One region of the Pantoea phytobeneficialis genome, then DNA from elsewhere that is predicted to be linked to it. Evidence: riboswitches for the same ligand, from Rfam matches in the RefSeq annotation. Region 1 holds a riboswitch; each other region holds the start of a gene.
What was found. A riboswitch is a leader RNA that binds a small molecule or an ion and turns the genes downstream of it on or off. The one in region 1 is predicted to bind thiamine pyrophosphate.

Region 1 (4,213 bases):
GCGCCACGACCCCCATCGCCACCGATTTCACCAACTGACTTTCCAGTTGATTGGTCACTGCTAACATCCCCTCGCTACCGTGGACCTCAATGCGTTGATCGTAACCATAGCTGGCGCGACGGCTGTTGGTGATCACTGCCATTTTGCCGCTGGCACAGGTCAGGGTGACCACGGCGGTATCGACATCGCCTGCCGCTTTGATTTGGGGATCAACCAACGCTGAAGCGGAGGCATATACCGAGACGGGTTCCTCATCCAGTAACCAGCGTGCCATATCAAAATCGTGAATCGTCATATCGCGGAACAAGCCACCGGAGACTTTCACGTATTCCGGCGGTGGTGCACCCGGATCGCGCGAGCTGATGGTCACCAGCTCGGTGCTGCCAATCTCCCCGGCGCGCAGGCTGGATTGCAGGTGTGCCATGCTGGGATCAAAACGGCGGTTAAAACCAATCATCAACGGCACACCTGCTTCCCGCACCGTGGCAAGGCAGCTTTGCACGCGCGCCAGGCTGAGATCGACCGGTTTTTCACAGAAGATGGCTTTGTTCGCTCTCGCGGCGGCTTCAATCAAATCGGCATGGGTGTTGGTGGCACTGCAAATCGCCACCAGATCGATGCTGCTGTCTGCCAGGATGGTGGCGAGGTCGGCAACTGTCGCGCCATACTTCTCGGCCAACGCTGTCGCTGCCGGAGCATAGACATCCATAACATACGCCAGCCGACACTGCGGATGGGCGGCGATATTTCCTGCGTGGATCTGGCCGATACGACCGGCACCCAATAAAGCGACATTCAGCATTGGTTATTCCTCGGGGGTAGAAAGGTTGTGGCGTTATTAATCGATGCGGGTGCAGATCAAGTCAAAACAAAGCCCCGGCGGCGTGATGAATTGATGAGGTAGATCACAGGCTTTTTTGATGTAACTAACATCAAATGTGAATAATTAGTTGTATTTCATGCGCTTGATGGATTTGGCTTTTTGCCAGGATGTACGGATACTGATTGCCTGTGAGGTAGATGACATCAGGACATGCCATGAAGCAACATCACTGGAAATCGCCGTCGATCAAACAAATCGCGCAGGAAGCTGCCGTCAGTCCCGCCACCGTTGACCGGGTGCTGAATGGTCGCGAAGGCGTAAGGGAAGTGACGCGCAAAAAAGTGGCAGACGCGATGCAGCGGCTGGGATTGAACGCAGATACCGGCAACCCGAGTGCTAACAGAACGCGCATTGCGATTATTTGCGAATCCGGTTCCAGTTTTCTCCATCAGGTGGAGCAACAGGTACGCGCTGCTATCAATGATTATCCCCAGCTCCATTTCAGCCTCGATAGCGTGCCGAACGTGCAATTCAATGCCGAACGCTTCAGCCAACTGATTACCCGGCGAGCCGCCACCAGTAGCGGCATCATCCTGGTGTGTCGCGATGAGGTAAAAATAAATCGTGCGGTTAAAGCGGCGATTGATGATGGGGTCCCGGTCATTTGTCTGACCAGCGATCTGCCCAATTCGCGGCGCAGCGCCTATGTGGGTATCGATCAGGTCGCTGCCGGAGCCACTGCGGGCTGGTTTATGGGCCGTATGCTGCCCGCACAGCAATCGGGCAATATTCTGCTGATTTGTAGTTCGACCTATCGTACCCAGGAGGAGCGTGAGATTGGCTTTCGCCGCGTGTTGCGCGAGGCATTCCCTTGGTTAACCATTCGTGATCGCGTCAACATTAACGACGAAGCGGAAACCGCGTATCTCAGCGTAAAAAAATGGCTGGAGCGGGGGAACCCGTTGGCAGGGATCTACAACACCGCAGGCGGTAACGAAGGGGTGGCGCGCGCGTTAACCGATTTTGGCGTACAGGATCAGGTGATATTTATCGGCCATGAATTGAGTGAAGCGAGCCGACTGCTGCTGGAGAACGGCACCCTGGATTTGGTGCTCGGCCATGATATTCGTCGGGAGATCGATCTGTGCCTCGCCCTGTTGCAACAGCCGGGCAGCGGTCAGTCGTTCAGTGACAGCAAAATTCCGCTGCTCACCTGGCATCGCTACTCTTATTTTGCCTGACGGCTCAGGGGCAGAACACCACCCACAAAATGATCACGCCGAATATACACACCAGAATGGCTGAAATGATTGAATCAGCACACATAATTTACCTGCCGGATTTCAGGATGAGGGGACGAGAATACGCGCAAATCATGGAGAAAAATGGATGAACCTGAAACAGGGAATTTTTAAAGGTTAGGCTTTGTTGCCGGGCTTACACTTGACGTAGCCTGGCGGCTGCAATACAAATAGACGCGTCGGGGGAGTCTCGCTCAAGAGACTGAGAGGCTAAAAGCGCACTGCGCGGCTTAGCGACCCTTTGAACCTGACCCAGTTGATACTGGCGTAGGAAGACTGACAGCCTGTCATTTCGGCTGTCTGACATCGGGACGTTTTTCCGTTGCGCGTGTCATTTCCCTCCTCCTGTATCCCGGGTCTCAGTGCGAAAACTGAGAGGCCGATGTGAATTCTCCCCTTTGTATTACGGAATACCCGCTATGAGCCGCTGGTCTGTACTCGGTGGCGGTGTTGCGGGCCTGTGTGTGGCGACCTTACTCGCCGAACGCGGTGAACAGCTTGAAGTGATTAGCGATGACGCGCGTCAGCCCGCCTCCTGGTTTGCCGGAGGTATGCTCGCACCCTGGTGTGAAGCAGAAAGCGCACCACGCGCCGTCATTGAGCTGGGGCAGCACTCCGCAGCCTGGTGGCAACAACGCGTCAGTTGCGTTGAACATCAGGGCACGCTGGTGGTGGCACCACCACGCGACAGCCAGGAACTGAACCGCTTTGCCCGCATGACCGAACAACATCAATGGATTGATCCGGCAGACGTGGAGCCAGCCCTCGCCGGGCGCTTTGCCCGTGGTCTGTTTTTTGCGCAGGAGGGGCATCTCGATCCTCGCCTGGCACTGAATGAAATGCGTGAAAAGTTGCAGCAACGTGGGGTGGCTTTTCACCACGGGAAGCCGTCGGGGCAGGTGATTGATTGCCGGGGCATCCATGCGGCAACAGCGTTGCCGGGCCTGCGGGCGGTGCGGGGCGAGATGTTGATTTTACACAGCGATGAGGTGCGCTTCTCACGCCCGATTCGTCTGCTGCATCCGCGCTTTCCCTGCTATCTGGTGCCGCGTCGCGGCGGCCATTTTATGCTCGGTGCAACTATGGTCGAAAGCCATGATGCCAGCCCGATCAGCGCCCGTGCCATGATGGAGTTGCTGAGCGCGGCCTGGGCCATCCACCCGGCGTTGGCCGAAGCGCGTATTGTCGAAAGCGCCAGCGGTTTGCGTCCGGCGTATCCGGCAAATCTGCCGGAAATTCACTATCAAAACGGGACATTTTACCTTAACGGGATGTACCGCCACGGCTTCCTGCTGGCTCCGCTGATGGCGGAACAACTGATGCAGCGTTTAACTTCGGAACAACTTCATGAATATTCAGCTTAACGGTCGCCCGGTGCTGACGGCCGCCCGTACCCTGACCGAACTGCTGCGTGAGCAGCAGATTGACGTGGCCTGCGTGGCAACCGCCTACAACGGTACTTTTGTCCCCAAATCCCGCTACGACAGTCAGCAACTGGAAGAGGGTTGTCAGCTCGAAGTGTTATCACCGATGCAGGGGGGCTAATGATGTTTTATGGCTTTGAACCGCAATCCCGCTTTCTGCTTGGTACCGCAGGTTATCCCTCACCGGCAATTTTGCAGCAGGCGATTGCGGCTGGCGGCAGCGAGATCATTACCGTCAGTCTGCGGCGTGAAGGGGCCGCTGGGGCCGCCTTCCGTGAACTACTTGCGCAACTGGATGTACGCGTGCTGCCGAACACCGCCGGGTGCCACACGGTGCAGGAAGCCGTGACCACAGCGCAGATGGCGCGTGAATTGTTTAACACCCCGTGGATCAAGCTGGAGGTGATCGGCCATGCCGACACGCTACAACCTGATCCCTTCGCGCTGGTGGAAGCGGCACGCATCCTTTGCGCCGATGGCTTTCAGGTATTCCCCTACACCACTGAAGATTTGATCGTCGGTGAAAAATTGCTTGAAGCCGGCTGCGAAGTGCTGATGCCGTGGGGCGCACCCATCGGTTCCGGTCAGGGGCTACGTAACATTGATGGCCTGCGCGCGATGCGGGCCTGGTTCCGTGATGTTCCGTTAATTGTCGATGCGGGCAT
Region 2 (4,213 bases), on a different contig from region 1:
CGACCTGGCAATTTTTCCATCAGGGTAAACAGGAGCAGGCACAGCAGCAGCAACAGCAACGCGGTGACCGCGCCGTCCTCGCCGCGATAGGCGCCAATTTGCTGGAACAGATAGAATGGCAACGTGCGGAAATCCGCGCTGCCAAACAATGCCACCACGCCAAAATCGCCAATCGACAACACGCAGGCAAAGGCCAGCGCCTGGGCAATCGGACGTTTCAGTGCGCGCAGTTCAAGCAGGCGCAGGCGGTTCAACCCCTGCATACCCAGCGAGGCGCATAACTGATTGTAACGCGCGCTGAGATCGCGCATCGGGTTCTCCAGCACTTTCATGGCATAGGGGATGGCGATCAGTGCGTTCGTGAAGATCACCAGCCCGTCGGCGGATTGCGGCAGGCCAACGGTGGCGTTGAACAGCAGGAAAAAACCGCTCGCCAATACGATGCCTGGCATTGCCAGAATCAACATGCCACTCAGTTCCATTGCTTGCGCCGGGATAGTGTGATGACGCAGGCGCAGTTCACGGCTGCTCCATAACAGCATCAGGGTAAGAATGACACACAACACGCCTGCTCCGATGGCAATGCGTAATGAGGTAAAGGTGGCCTGCCACAAGGCCGGTTGTTGAATCGCCCCGGCGACGCCGCCACGCAGGCCATCAGTCACTACCGCCAGCAAAGGCGGGAGCAACAACAACAAGGCTAAACCGATCAATAAGCCATCGCTGAGGCGCGCGCGCCAGCTATCCTGGGGATCGCGCCAGCCGCGTATCTGCTGACTTCCGCTCGGAATAGCTTGGCTGAAGCGCTGGCTCAGCAACACCAGCAGCAGGCAGCAGCCCAGTTGCAGCAGCGCCAGCAGGGCCGCGCGACCGGGATCGTAGTCAAAACTCAGCGCCTGAAAAATTGCCAGCTCCAGCGTGGTGGCCTGCGGGCCACCGCCCAGTGCCAGCACGGTGGCAAAACTGGCAAAGCACAGCATAAAAATCAGCGCGGCGGTGGGCAAAATCTGCCGCCGCAGCCACGGCCATTCGAGTAAGCGGAACAGGTTCCAACTGCGCAGGCCGAGCTGCGCCGCCAGCTGACGTTGCTCGCCCGGGATGCTTTCCAGCGACTGCAACAGCATGCGCGTGGCCAGCGGCAGATTGAAGAACACATGTGCCAGCAGAATGCCCTGCAACCCATAGGGTGAGAAGTGATAATCGATACCTACCAGGCTGCACAGCTGGGCCAGCCAGCCGCTGCGACCATAGACGCTCAGCAGGCCGAATATTGCCACCAGCACCGGTAGCACCAGCGTCATGGCGCACAGGCGTAACAGCAGGTTACGTCCGGGAAAACGTCGACGGTACAGGGCGCGCGCCAGCGGGATCGCGGGGATGACTGAGAACAGCGCCGACAGTAACGCCTGCCAGAAGGAGAAAGCCAGTACGTGATGCAGATAGTCATCGGTGAGCAGGCCACGCCAGTCACCGATGGGGGCTGACATCAACAGCGCACCAAACGCCAGCAGCGCCACCGCGCATAACAAGAGCGCGGTGAAACTGCCGGGCAGAAGCCAGCCGGGAATTAACGGCTGACGGCGCGTTGCCATGCACTTATCCAGTCGGCGCGATGGTCGGCAACCTCAGTCGGGCTATATTGCAGCGCCGTTTGCGGTACGTTTAGCGTCTGATAACCGGCAGGCAACTCGCTTTTAATCACCGGATACATCCAGTTGCCGGTCGGGATGGTCTGCTGGAAGGCCGGGGATACCATAAACTGCATAAATTGCTGTGCCAGTTTTGGTTGTTTGCTGCTGGCGAGCTGTGCCGCCACTTCAACCTGCATGTAATGGCCTTCGCTGAACGGCGCTGCCGCGTAGTTTTCTTTCTTCTCTTCAATGATGTGATAAGCCGGGGAGGTGGTGTAACTCAGCACCAGATCGCCTTCACCTTTCAGGAACAGGCCATAAGCTTCACTCCAGCCTTTGGTGACGGTGACGGTTTTTTGCGCCAGTTTTTGCCAGGCTTCCGGTGCTTTGTCGCCATACACCTTTTGCATCCACAGCAGCAAGCCAAGTCCGGGGGTGCTGGTACGTGGATCTTCATAGATCACGCGCCATTTTTCAGGGCTTTCTACCAACTCTTTCAGGCTTTTGGGCGGGTTCTTCAGTTTATTTTTGTCATAGACGAAGGCGAAGTAGCCATAGTCGAACGGGATAAAGGTGTCGTTGTGCCAGCCATCTGGCAGTTGGAGTGCGCCGGTATCCACCTGGCTTTTGGCAAACAGGCCGGTTTTTTCTGCCGCCTGCACCAGATTGTTATCGAGGCCCAGCACGATATCCGCTTTGCTGTTTTTGCCTTCCATACGGACACGATTGAGCAGCGACACGCCATCTTCGAGCGCGACATATTTCAGCTCACAGCCGCACTGGGCTTCAAAGGCTTTTTTTACTGCCGGACCGGGTCCCCAATCGGCAGAGAATGAATCGTAGGTGTAGACGGTCAGTACCGGTTTGGCAGCCAGCGCCGGGGCAGAAATCAGCAGCAGCACGGGCAGAACTTTTTTAAACACTTTGCGCTCCTTGAGGAGAAGATAAGGTTGAGTCGCAAAGGATCTGAGCAGTGAGGCATCTCAAATCCCTACGCCGGTATTAACCGGATCAGGTTCGACGGGTCTCTCTCAGCCCCTGTAATGCAGGGCACCCCGTTGAGAACGGCTCATTCTAGTCATTTCCGGCTCAGGGCGAAAGGTTCACAGCTCCGGCGGGGCAAACCAGGCGGATTTAAAGTCAAACCAGCCAAGGGTATTCATGCGCACACCACGCATACTGCGCTGGCCTTCCAGCAGCAACCAGTGATGAAACAGCGGATGCAGGTAGTCACTGTCCACCAGTTGCTTGCTCCATTCCGCCAGCGGTAGCGTTTTTTCGCGCCAGCGTTCAGCCGCGCTTTGCCAGTCTATTGGGATGCATTGCTGCATCAGCGGCAGCTCATACAATTGAGCGAACAGCGAGTAATCCAGCGGCAGGGTGAAGTTGACACTGCCAAGCCAGATATCGCTTTCGCCTTCACCGTTAAACCATGCTTCGTAACTCAGTTCACGGGTGATTAACTCTACGCCCTGCTGCGCCAGCAGTGGGCGCAGCGCATTGGCGATCCCTTCATGCTCAACATGATGGCTGTACCAGCTGATGGTCAGTTGGGTGAGATGCTGTGGTTTGCTGACTGGGGTTAAGTCGCGGCGGTGGTGCCAGCGAGGAATCAAGCCATAGGCCGGGAACCAGTAGCGTTGATACCCTACCCCGGCGTTGTTCAGCAGGGCGATAGGGTTAAACAGATAGCTGACCCAGCGGCGGAAATGGGCATCGCGTCCCTGCTCTGAACGTTGGTCATACAGCAGAAAATAGCAACCCTCTTCCAGGCGGCTCTCCTCCGATTTTTCATCGGCGGTTTCGCCCTGCAACTTCACTCCGGCATACACCAGTTCGTCGCTGATTTCCGGTAATACCCAGATTGAGACATCATCAATCAACGCGCGGTAGCCGAAGTAGTCATCAAAAGCGGCAATTTTAAGTTGGCTTTGCTGGTTGCGCACCACGCTGTAGGGGCCGGTGCCAATCGGCTGACGGGCGAAATCGCGAACCGTTTGCCACTCGCGCGGCAAGATCATCGCGCTGACGCTGCCAAGCAACCACGGTAGCCAGTTATCGGGTTGAGTCAGTTGAATATCCAGCGTCCAGGGGGCAGGGGAGTGAAGTTTGGCAATATGGGAGAACAGCGGTTGGGTACGCAGACGATCCAACGAGCTGATGACATCCTCCATCTCCAGTTCACGACCGTGGTGAAAACGAATCGCGGGTCGCAGGAAAAAGCGCCAGTGCAGCAGCGATGTTTGTTGCCAGTGATGGGCAATATCGGGTTCAATTTCCCCCTTTTCCTCATTTATCCGTGTCAGACCACTGAAGATTTGCCGCGCTAAATGGGTTTCGGAGCGACGCAACGGGGAACCGGGTAGCAGGTTGGGAAGCGGGCGATAATAGAGGACGCGCAGAATATGCTTACCCTGGCGGAAGCTGCGGCCGAGGTGAGAAGCAATCATTTGGCGTACCTGATTTTTGTCGCCTACCAATTGCACCAGTTGTTCGATGCGATCCTGCTCCAGCAAATCTTCGGCGCGCTGCTGCTGCAATGCCAGCCCGGTATAACAAAAACTCAGCGTTGAACGTTTACC
Region 3 (4,213 bases), on a different contig from region 1:
ACTCGCGATAATCACGTCCGGTCAGCACGCCGCCCCAGGTGTCGAACACCATGATCGACTGCGCACCGGCTTTGATCTGCGCGTTCAGATAGAGGATCACGCTGTCGGCCAGCTTATCCAGCAACGCATGCAGCGTTTGTGGCTCGGCGTACATCATCTTTTTGATTTTGGTGAAGGCCTTGCTGCTACCCCCTTCAACCATGTAGGTAGCCAGCGTCCACGGGCTACCGGAGAAACCGATCAGCGGCACTTCGCCTTTCAGGTTATGGCGAATGGTGCGCACCGCATTCATCACATAACCCAGCTCTTGCTCCGGGTCAGGTACCGGCAGTTTGTCGACGTCAGCGCGGCTGGTAATCGGGTGAGAGAAACGGGGGCCTTCACCGGTTTCAAAGTACAGGCCCAATCCCATGGCATCCGGGATGGTGAGAATATCGCTGAAGAGGATTGCCGCATCCAGCGCATAGCGACGCAGCGGTTGCAGCGTGACTTCACAGGCCAGCTCAGCATTTTTACACAGCGACATAAAGTCACCGGCCTCGGCGCGTGTGGCTTTATATTCCGGCAGATAACGCCCGGCTTGTCGCATCATCCAAACCGGGGTGACATCCACCGGCTGACGTAACAGGGCGCGCAGATAACGATCGTTCTTCAGTTCACTCATAATTGGCTCTCTCACTGACAGGGCGCCAGTGTAGCATTTTCACAGCGCGCTGGCGCGACAGTGGGCAACGGTATCTTCAATCAGACGTCGCGCGACGGTACCCGGCGGCGGTAATAAAGGTAACGCATCGTAGCGGAACCAGCCGGCATCCAGCAGTTCTTTGCCGTCATGCTGTAGCTCCCCGCCATCGTATTCCGCCATATAGGCCATCATCAGCGAATGGGGGAATGGCCAGGGTTGTGAGGTGACGTAACGTACGTTTTTCACTCGTACATTGCTCTCTTCCATCACCTCACGCGCCACTGCCTGTTCGAGGGTTTCCCCCACTTCAACAAAACCGGCCAGTACGGTGTAGACGTTGTTACGATGCTTTGCGTGGTTCGCCAGCAGGATCTCATCTCCGCGCCGAATCGCCACAATGATGCAGGGCGCGATTTGCGGATAATAGCGTTCACGGCAGTGACCGCACAGGCAAGCAAACTCACGTTTGCTCAAATGCATTTCGTGGCCGCAATAGCCGCACCAGCGATGCGAACGAAAGAATTCCGCCAGTTGCACGCCACGCCCGGCAAGCTGGAACAGGCCGACATCTTCGTCAATCAACTGGCGTACTGAGCCCATATTGTCAGAACGTGATTCACGCACCAGCCAGACGTTTTCACCCTGCCATTCGCCAATCACCATGCCGCTGCTGCCCGCCAGATCGAATTGTTCCGCCGTCCCGTGCGGCAGCTCACCCTGTGGCAGCCAAAGTTTTTGTTCATGGCTGACAATCCACCAGCCAGCGTCTACGCTTGAGATCTCACGTTGCATTTAAATCGTCATCCTTAGCGTCTATTCGCAGAATGAACCACTATAACCCACATGGAGCCTTGTATGCTTACTCAGTTAGATGACCTGACCGAGCGTGTAGGCCGCGGTAACGAATTGGTCGATTCATGGCTACACGCGCGTCGTCAGCTACTTGTGACTTACTACCAGTTGGTTGGCATGAAGCCCAAAAAAGATGCGTTGAGTGCCCTGGACGAACAGGCGCTGGATGCCTTTTGTCATAACCTGGTGGATTATCTCTCCGCCGGCCATTTCAGCATTTATGAACATATTATCAGTGAGATGCAAGGTGACAGCCCGATGATCGCCGCCGCGCAAATCTACCCGTCACTGGAAGCCAATACCGAACGAATGATGCAACTGTATGACGGCCATCTGCAACAGGCCATCACCGATGACAACTGCGTCACCTTCCAGCAGGCGCTGTCTGAAGTGGGTGAAGTGCTGGAGTCGCGTTTTACGCTGGAAGATAAGCTGGTGCATCTGGCATGGGACAATCAGCTGGCGCATACGCCGGTAGCGAATGAAAGCATCATCGCCCGCCCTGCTTAGCCGCCCGCATTTGTAAAAGACTTGTTATTCGTAAAAAGCCCTTCTATGCTACGAGGGCTTTTTTATTTTACGGTTTAACACCGTAAATATTTTCTTGTCGGAGTGCCCATTTTGGGCTGAGACCGTTAATTCGGGATCCGCGGAACCTGATCAGGTTAGTACCTGCGAAGGGAACAAGAGTAAATATCACAGCCGGTGCGCGCGCCGTTTCTGTTACTCCTTCCGGACTCCGGACAAGCAACTTCCATCATTTACAGGAAACTTGCTATGTCTGTTGTAAAAACTTCTCGTCGTGAACAACGCGCCCAGGCGCAGGAATTTATTGATTCCCTCCAGGGCACTGCCTTCCCCAATTCTAAACGTATCTGGATCACCGGCAGTCGTGATGATATTCGTGTGCCGATGCGTGAGATTCAGCTCAGCCCGACCCTGACCGGCGGCAGTAAAGATAATCCGCAATACGAAGCCAACGAACCGGTGCCGGTATATGACACGGCCGGGGCTTACGGCGATCCGCATGCATCGATTGATGTTCATCGGGGGTTGAGCAAACTGCGCGCCAACTGGATCGCGGAACGCGGCGACAGTGAAACCATCGACCAGCTCAGCTCCAGCTATACACAGCAACGCCTGGCAGATGAGGGTCTGGATCACCTGCGTTTTGAACATCTGCCCCAACCGCGACGTGCCAAAACAGGCCGCCGTGTTACCCAGTTGCATTATGCGCGTCAGGGCGTCATTACCCCGGAAATGGAGTTTATTGCACTTCGTGAAAACATGGGGCGCGAGCGCATCCGTGGCGAAGTGTTGCTACAACAACATCCTGGCCATAGCTTTGGTGCGCATCTGCCGGAAAATATCACCGCCGAGTTCGTGCGTCAGGAAGTCGCCGCAGGGCGAGCCATCATCCCATCCAACATTAACCACCCTGAATCTGAGCCGATGATCATTGGCCGCAATTTTCTGGTCAAAGTGAATGCCAACATCGGCAACTCGGCGGTCAGCTCCTCAATTGAAGAGGAAGTGGAGAAGCTGGTGTGGTCGACACGCTGGGGGGCTGACACGGTGATGGATCTCTCGACCGGCCGTTATATCCATGAAACACGCGAGTGGATTTTGCGTAACAGCCCGGTGCCGATTGGCACCGTACCGATTTATCAGGCGCTGGAGAAGGTAAACGGCATCGCGGAAGATCTGAATTGGGAAATCTTCCGCGACACCTTGCTGGAGCAAGCCGAACAAGGCGTTGACTACTTCACCATCCACGCCGGCGTGCTGCTGCGTTATGTGCCGATGACGGCGAAACGTCTGACCGGCATCGTTTCGCGTGGCGGTTCAATCATGGCGAAGTGGTGTTTGTCGCACCATCAGGAGAGTTTCCTGTATCTGCACTTCCGTGAGATTTGCGAAATCTGTGCTGCCTATGATGTTGCTCTGTCGCTGGGTGATGGACTGCGTCCGGGTTCGATTCAGGATGCCAACGATGAAGCGCAGTTTGCCGAGCTACATACGCTGGGTGAGCTGACCAAAATCGCCTGGGAATATGATGTGCAGGTGATGATCGAAGGTCCGGGGCATGTGCCGATGCAGATGATTCGCCGCAATATGACCGAACAACTGGAACATTGTCACGAAGCCCCGTTCTATACCCTCGGCCCACTGACCACCGATATCGCCCCCGGCTACGATCATTTCACTTCTGGCATCGGTGCCGCGATGATTGGCTGGTTCGGCTGTGCGATGCTGTGCTACGTCACCCCGAAAGAACATCTGGGTTTGCCGAATAAGGAAGATGTGAAACAGGGATTGATCACCTATAAAATTGCCGCTCATGCCGCCGATCTGGCGAAGGGCCATCCTGGCGCCCAGATCCGCGATAACGCCATGTCGAAAGCGCGATTTGAGTTTCGCTGGGAGGACCAGTTCAATCTGGCGCTCGACCCACATACCGCGCGCGCTTATCACGATGAGACACTGCCGCAGGAGTCGGGCAAAGTGGCACATTTTTGTTCCATGTGCGGCCCGAAATTCTGCTCCATGAAAATCACCCAGGAAGTGCGTGACTTTGCCGCCCGTCAGCAGGCGGAAGCCCAGCCGATTGAAATCGGGATGGCGCAGATGTCAGATGCCTTCCGTAGCCGTGGCGGTGAGCTTTATCATGCCGCC
Region 4 (4,213 bases), on a different contig from region 1:
AAACCGGCTGCAAAAGCAGGGGCAGGGATAAATGATGTAATGAGAAGTGCAGTGGCGATAGCTGTGGATAGCGACGTGCGAACTGTCCTGTGCATGGTAAATCCTCCGTGATAATCCCTTGTGTGATGATGCTTTCCATTTACTGTTACTTCGTGTAACCAGTGCGCAGATGCTATTTTTCGTGACGCGAATTATCAATGACGATGAGTACGATTTATGACGCAGGACGCAAAAATCAGCATTTAATTCACTAATATCATAATGTTACTGTTTTGTTGTTTATGTGAGTCAATTGTTTCTCAGTACTTGATCCTGTTGATTAGCAGAAAACCGGGAACAACATTCAGCCTTTAGATGCAGCAAAAAAGTTTTATTCTGTTGTTCTTTGGTATAGTTGCTATACCTTGATATCGTCAGCCATATTGTCTAGGATTTTTTCCGGAAGCCAGCGCTGTGCTGGCTCCTGGCCTTAAGTGGGGCTGTATGGCAATCACCGGACGGCTAACATCCTTCGGTTAAGCTAACGAGTTACTCTTCTTAAGAAGCGATAGTCATGTTTTCAGGATTAACCTCAGGAGCTGCAAAATGGCTGATGATTTAAAGAGAAAACAACCGGAAGACAAACGCTTTATTAGTCTTACTGAAACCTGGGAGGTTGAGTATTGGACGAACACCCTGGAAGTGAGCGCGACACAATTGCGTACCGCTGTTGCTAACGTAGGTAATGGTACTGAGAAAGTTAAGCAGTACTTGAATCAATATCAGCGAAAGTGATTTTCAGGAAGAAAATAACTGACTAACCCCGTTCTGCGGGGTTTTTTACTTATGCTGGCGCGCGGGTTTATAGTGAGGATGCATGTTGTTTACGTATGATTTCATAATGCCTTTATGAAAAACAATCAAATAAAAAATTTAAAAAAGTAGAGTGGTCGTTATGGTAAATAAATAGAACTTGATCTTCAACCATCCTGTCGTTTCATGTGGTAGACTTCGTATGAAGTCATAATGTTCTGATTTCATGTTTCTAACAGTAAAACTGCCTTTTCTGACAATGAGTGGCAAGAAGAAATATAAATCTTTTTGGAAGGTAAAGAAAGCCCCTCCATTCTGAGCAAGGGTCATTCCATTGGGTAAGTATCCAGATTTTTCACGAAAGAGAGTACATAACATAATGTGTCTTTCGGTTTTTAACGCGGAATATCCATATGTTGTGATTGTAGAGGCGAGAAATAACGAAAATAAAATAGCAGATACAACGTTCATGTCATTTACCTACCGAATTATAGAAAAGTTCACCAAGGTATTCGCCTTTATCTGAAGCGTATTCCAATATAACCACCAGCAAGTCCTCCAGAGAAGCGACCAATCTCGGTGTATTTTTTCTTAGAACATTCATCTTCCCGGCCAATTGAGCAAGCCTCATCGATTTCATTAATTGAGTGAATTGCATGTTGTTCTGGTTCTGACTGAAATTTTGGCATTAATGCGGCTGGAGCCTAAGCCGCTAAACCAGTCTCTCGCGAGACAGGGGGTTCTTCTTTCACATAGCCAGGATAAGCGTTAGACGGTGTGATTTTAGCCTTGCAAGGACATGAACTGTGGCTATCAAGCGATCCGGCAATACGTTTTTTATCGGGGCCGCTGGTGTAAAAAGGTATGCCTCCGATAATCTTGTAGGTCTTACCATCTTTCCCACAGGTAACAGGATCGCCTTCTTGCGTCTGCGGTGATTTTGCCGCCGCATGACGTCCTGTCTCCCTGACAAAGCACAATTCCTTTTGCCATAAATCCTTCATCTTGTTGTGGGAATAATCTCGGTGGTCATTTTACAAGCAACGACCACATGCGCAATGTGTATTTGTTTTCAATCGTAGTGCTGCGATTTATCACACGAACTTGAAGTTTTACGCGATAAATCGCGCCGCTACGCAACGTATGGGGGAAAAAGCCCAGCGGTATATTGAGCAGGGCGGGCTTGCGTCAGCAAGTCACTTGCCCTAATCTGCCAGTCATATAAATGACTCGGGGTGCCCTTCCTTGTGAAGGCTGAGAAATACCCGTACCACCTGATCTGGATAATGCCAGCGTAGGGAAGTCAGATGCCTGACCGCATTCGCCTTCTTGATCGCCGGTTGGGAGCTTTATGAAACAACCTGACCTTCTTTCCTCCGCGCAACTCGCGCACTCGCTTCAGTTACTGCATCAACATGCTTCGCTGGTACATTGCATGACCAATGATGTGGTACAGACCTTTACCGCTAATGTCCTGTTGGCACTGCGTGCCTCACCTGCCATGGTGATCGACGCTGATGAGGCCGCACAGTTCAGCGGTTATGCCGATGCTCTGCTCATTAACGTGGGTACGTTGACGCGCGATCGCAGCATCGCCATGCAGGCTGCGGTAGAGGCGGCAAACCGTGCCGGCACACCCTGGACGCTCGACCCGGTCGCGGTGGGCGCGTTAACCTTTCGCACCGAATTTTGTCAGCAGCTATTGACCCAGCAACCGGCAGCCATCCGTGGCAACGCCTCGGAAATCCTTGCCCTGGCGAACCAGGCGGCGGGCGGGCGTGGCGTGGACAGCTTGCATCAGGCTGACGCCGCACTCAGCGCTGCTCAACAGTTGGCGCACGATTACCGCAGCATTGTGGCGGTAACCGGCGAAGTGGATTACGTTACCGATGGTCAGCATACCTTTGCCATCCCGGGCGGCAGCCCACTGATGACACGCGTAGTGGGGACAGGTTGTGCGCTGTCGGCAGTGGTGGCGGCTTTTGCCAGCCTGCCGGGTGAACGTCTGCAACATGTGGCGGCAGCTTGTCGGGTCATGTCACTGGCCGGTGAACGGGCGGCACGTCAGGTCCAGGGGCCGGGCAGCTTTGTTGCTGCCTTTTTGGATGCGCTGTGGACACTGGAGGTGACGCCATGAAACGTATTAACGCATTGACTATTGCCGGTACTGACCCCAGCGGTGGTGCTGGAATTCAGGCCGATCTCAAAGCCTTCTCCGCGCTGGGTGCCTATGGCACCAGCGTCATTACCGCGCTGGTGGCCCAGAATACCCGTGGTGTGCAGTCGGTCTATCGTATCGAACCAGATTTTGTCGGAGCGCAGCTGGATTCGGTGCTCGATGATGTGCGTATCGACACGGCAAAAATTGGCATGCTGGCGGAAACGGCGGTGGTGGAAATTGTCGCTGACAAGCTGAAGCGTGCCAGCCTGCCGTTCGTGGTGCTGGACACCGTTATGATTGCCAAAAGTGGCGATGCGTTGTTATCACCGGATGCCATCGCCAGCCTGCGTGAGTTGTTGTTACCACAGGTATCGTTGATTACGCCGAATTTGCCAGAAGCCGCAGCGCTGCTTGGCCGCAGTGTGGCGCAGGATGAGAAGACGATGCTGATGCAGGGGGATGCATTGCTGGATCTCGGGTGTGAAGCGGTACTGATGAAGGGAGGACATCTGAGTGATGCGGAGAGCCCGGATTGGCTTATCACCCGCAACGGACGTCAGCGTTTTACCGCGCCACGCGTCAATACTCGCCACACCCACGGCACCGGTTGTTCGCTGTCAGCTGCGTTGGCGGCGCTACGTCCACGCCATGATGACTGGGCTGCGACGCTCTCCGAGGCTAAAGCCTGGTTGCAACAAGCGTTACTGCATGCCGATTCTCTGGAAGTCGGAAAAGGCATTGGACCGGTGCACCATTTTCATCGTTGGTGGTAGGGCGTAACGCCGAATTGCCATTTTTTGCCTGCGTATCTGTCTGAAAAATGGAGTCAGCAATTTGCCAGCCTGGCGGATCCCGGTCCAGGCTGTTGGGGGCGAATCGGCAGGTGCCGGTTCCAATCCAGCCATTAATCAGGAGTGAGTATGACGGACATCGTTCAGTTATTGGGCCAAGAAGCGGATAGCCTTCTTCAACATCGCTGCATGACCATTCCAGCGGAAAGCCTTTATTTACCGGGCGCGGATTATGTTGATCGCGTAATGACCGATAACAATCGTTCTCCTGTGGTATTACGCAACATGCAAACGCTGTACAACACCGGTCGCCTGGCTGGGACGGGTTACCTGTCGATTTTGCCGGTTGATCAGGGGGTTGAGCACTCCGCCGGCGCTTCATTTGCCGCCAATCCTCACTACTTCGACCCGAAAAATATTGTTGAGCTGGCGATTGAAGCGGGCTGCAACTGCGTCGCTTCCACCTACG

Region 2: it holds a riboswitch for thiamine pyrophosphate, as region 1 does, so the genes downstream of both, thiB (thiamine ABC transporter substrate binding subunit) here and CTZ24_RS21040 (FAD-dependent oxidoreductase) in region 1, are expected to answer to the same signal.
Region 3: it holds a riboswitch for thiamine pyrophosphate, as region 1 does, so the genes downstream of both, thiC (phosphomethylpyrimidine synthase ThiC) here and CTZ24_RS21040 (FAD-dependent oxidoreductase) in region 1, are expected to answer to the same signal.
Region 4: it holds a riboswitch for thiamine pyrophosphate, as region 1 does, so the genes downstream of both, thiM (hydroxyethylthiazole kinase) here and CTZ24_RS21040 (FAD-dependent oxidoreductase) in region 1, are expected to answer to the same signal.

What each region holds. Positions count from the first base shown of each region.
Region 1 is NZ_CP024637.1:176,912-181,124, forward strand. It holds gene iolG (inositol 2-dehydrogenase) at 1-802, opposite strand, end outside; gene CTZ24_RS21035 (LacI family DNA-binding transcriptional regulator) at 1,039-2,064, shown strand; TPP riboswitch at 2,296-2,415, shown strand; gene CTZ24_RS21040 (FAD-dependent oxidoreductase) at 2,544-3,488, shown strand; gene thiS (sulfur carrier protein ThiS) at 3,472-3,669, shown strand; gene CTZ24_RS21050 (thiazole synthase) at 3,672-4,213, shown strand, end outside.
Region 2 is NZ_CP024636.1:760,411-764,623, forward strand. It holds gene thiP (thiamine/thiamine pyrophosphate ABC transporter permease ThiP) at 1-1,592, opposite strand, end outside; gene thiB (thiamine ABC transporter substrate binding subunit) at 1,568-2,554, opposite strand; TPP riboswitch at 2,602-2,699, opposite strand; gene sgrR (HTH-type transcriptional regulator SgrR) at 2,735-4,213, opposite strand, start outside.
Region 3 is NZ_CP024636.1:261,453-265,665, reverse strand. It holds gene hemE (uroporphyrinogen decarboxylase) at 1-664, opposite strand, end outside; gene nudC (NAD(+) diphosphatase) at 704-1,477, opposite strand; gene CTZ24_RS01175 (Rsd/AlgQ family anti-sigma factor) at 1,541-2,047, shown strand; TPP riboswitch at 2,136-2,237, shown strand; gene thiC (phosphomethylpyrimidine synthase ThiC) at 2,315-4,213, shown strand, end outside.
Region 4 is NZ_CP024636.1:3,323,214-3,327,426, forward strand. It holds gene chiP (chitoporin ChiP) at 1-95, opposite strand, end outside; gene CTZ24_RS15405 (DUF3606 domain-containing protein) at 586-774, shown strand; TPP riboswitch at 2,014-2,110, shown strand; gene thiM (hydroxyethylthiazole kinase) at 2,144-2,929, shown strand; gene thiD (bifunctional hydroxymethylpyrimidine kinase/phosphomethylpyrimidine kinase) at 2,926-3,726, shown strand; gene fbaB (class I fructose-bisphosphate aldolase) at 3,874-4,213, shown strand, end outside.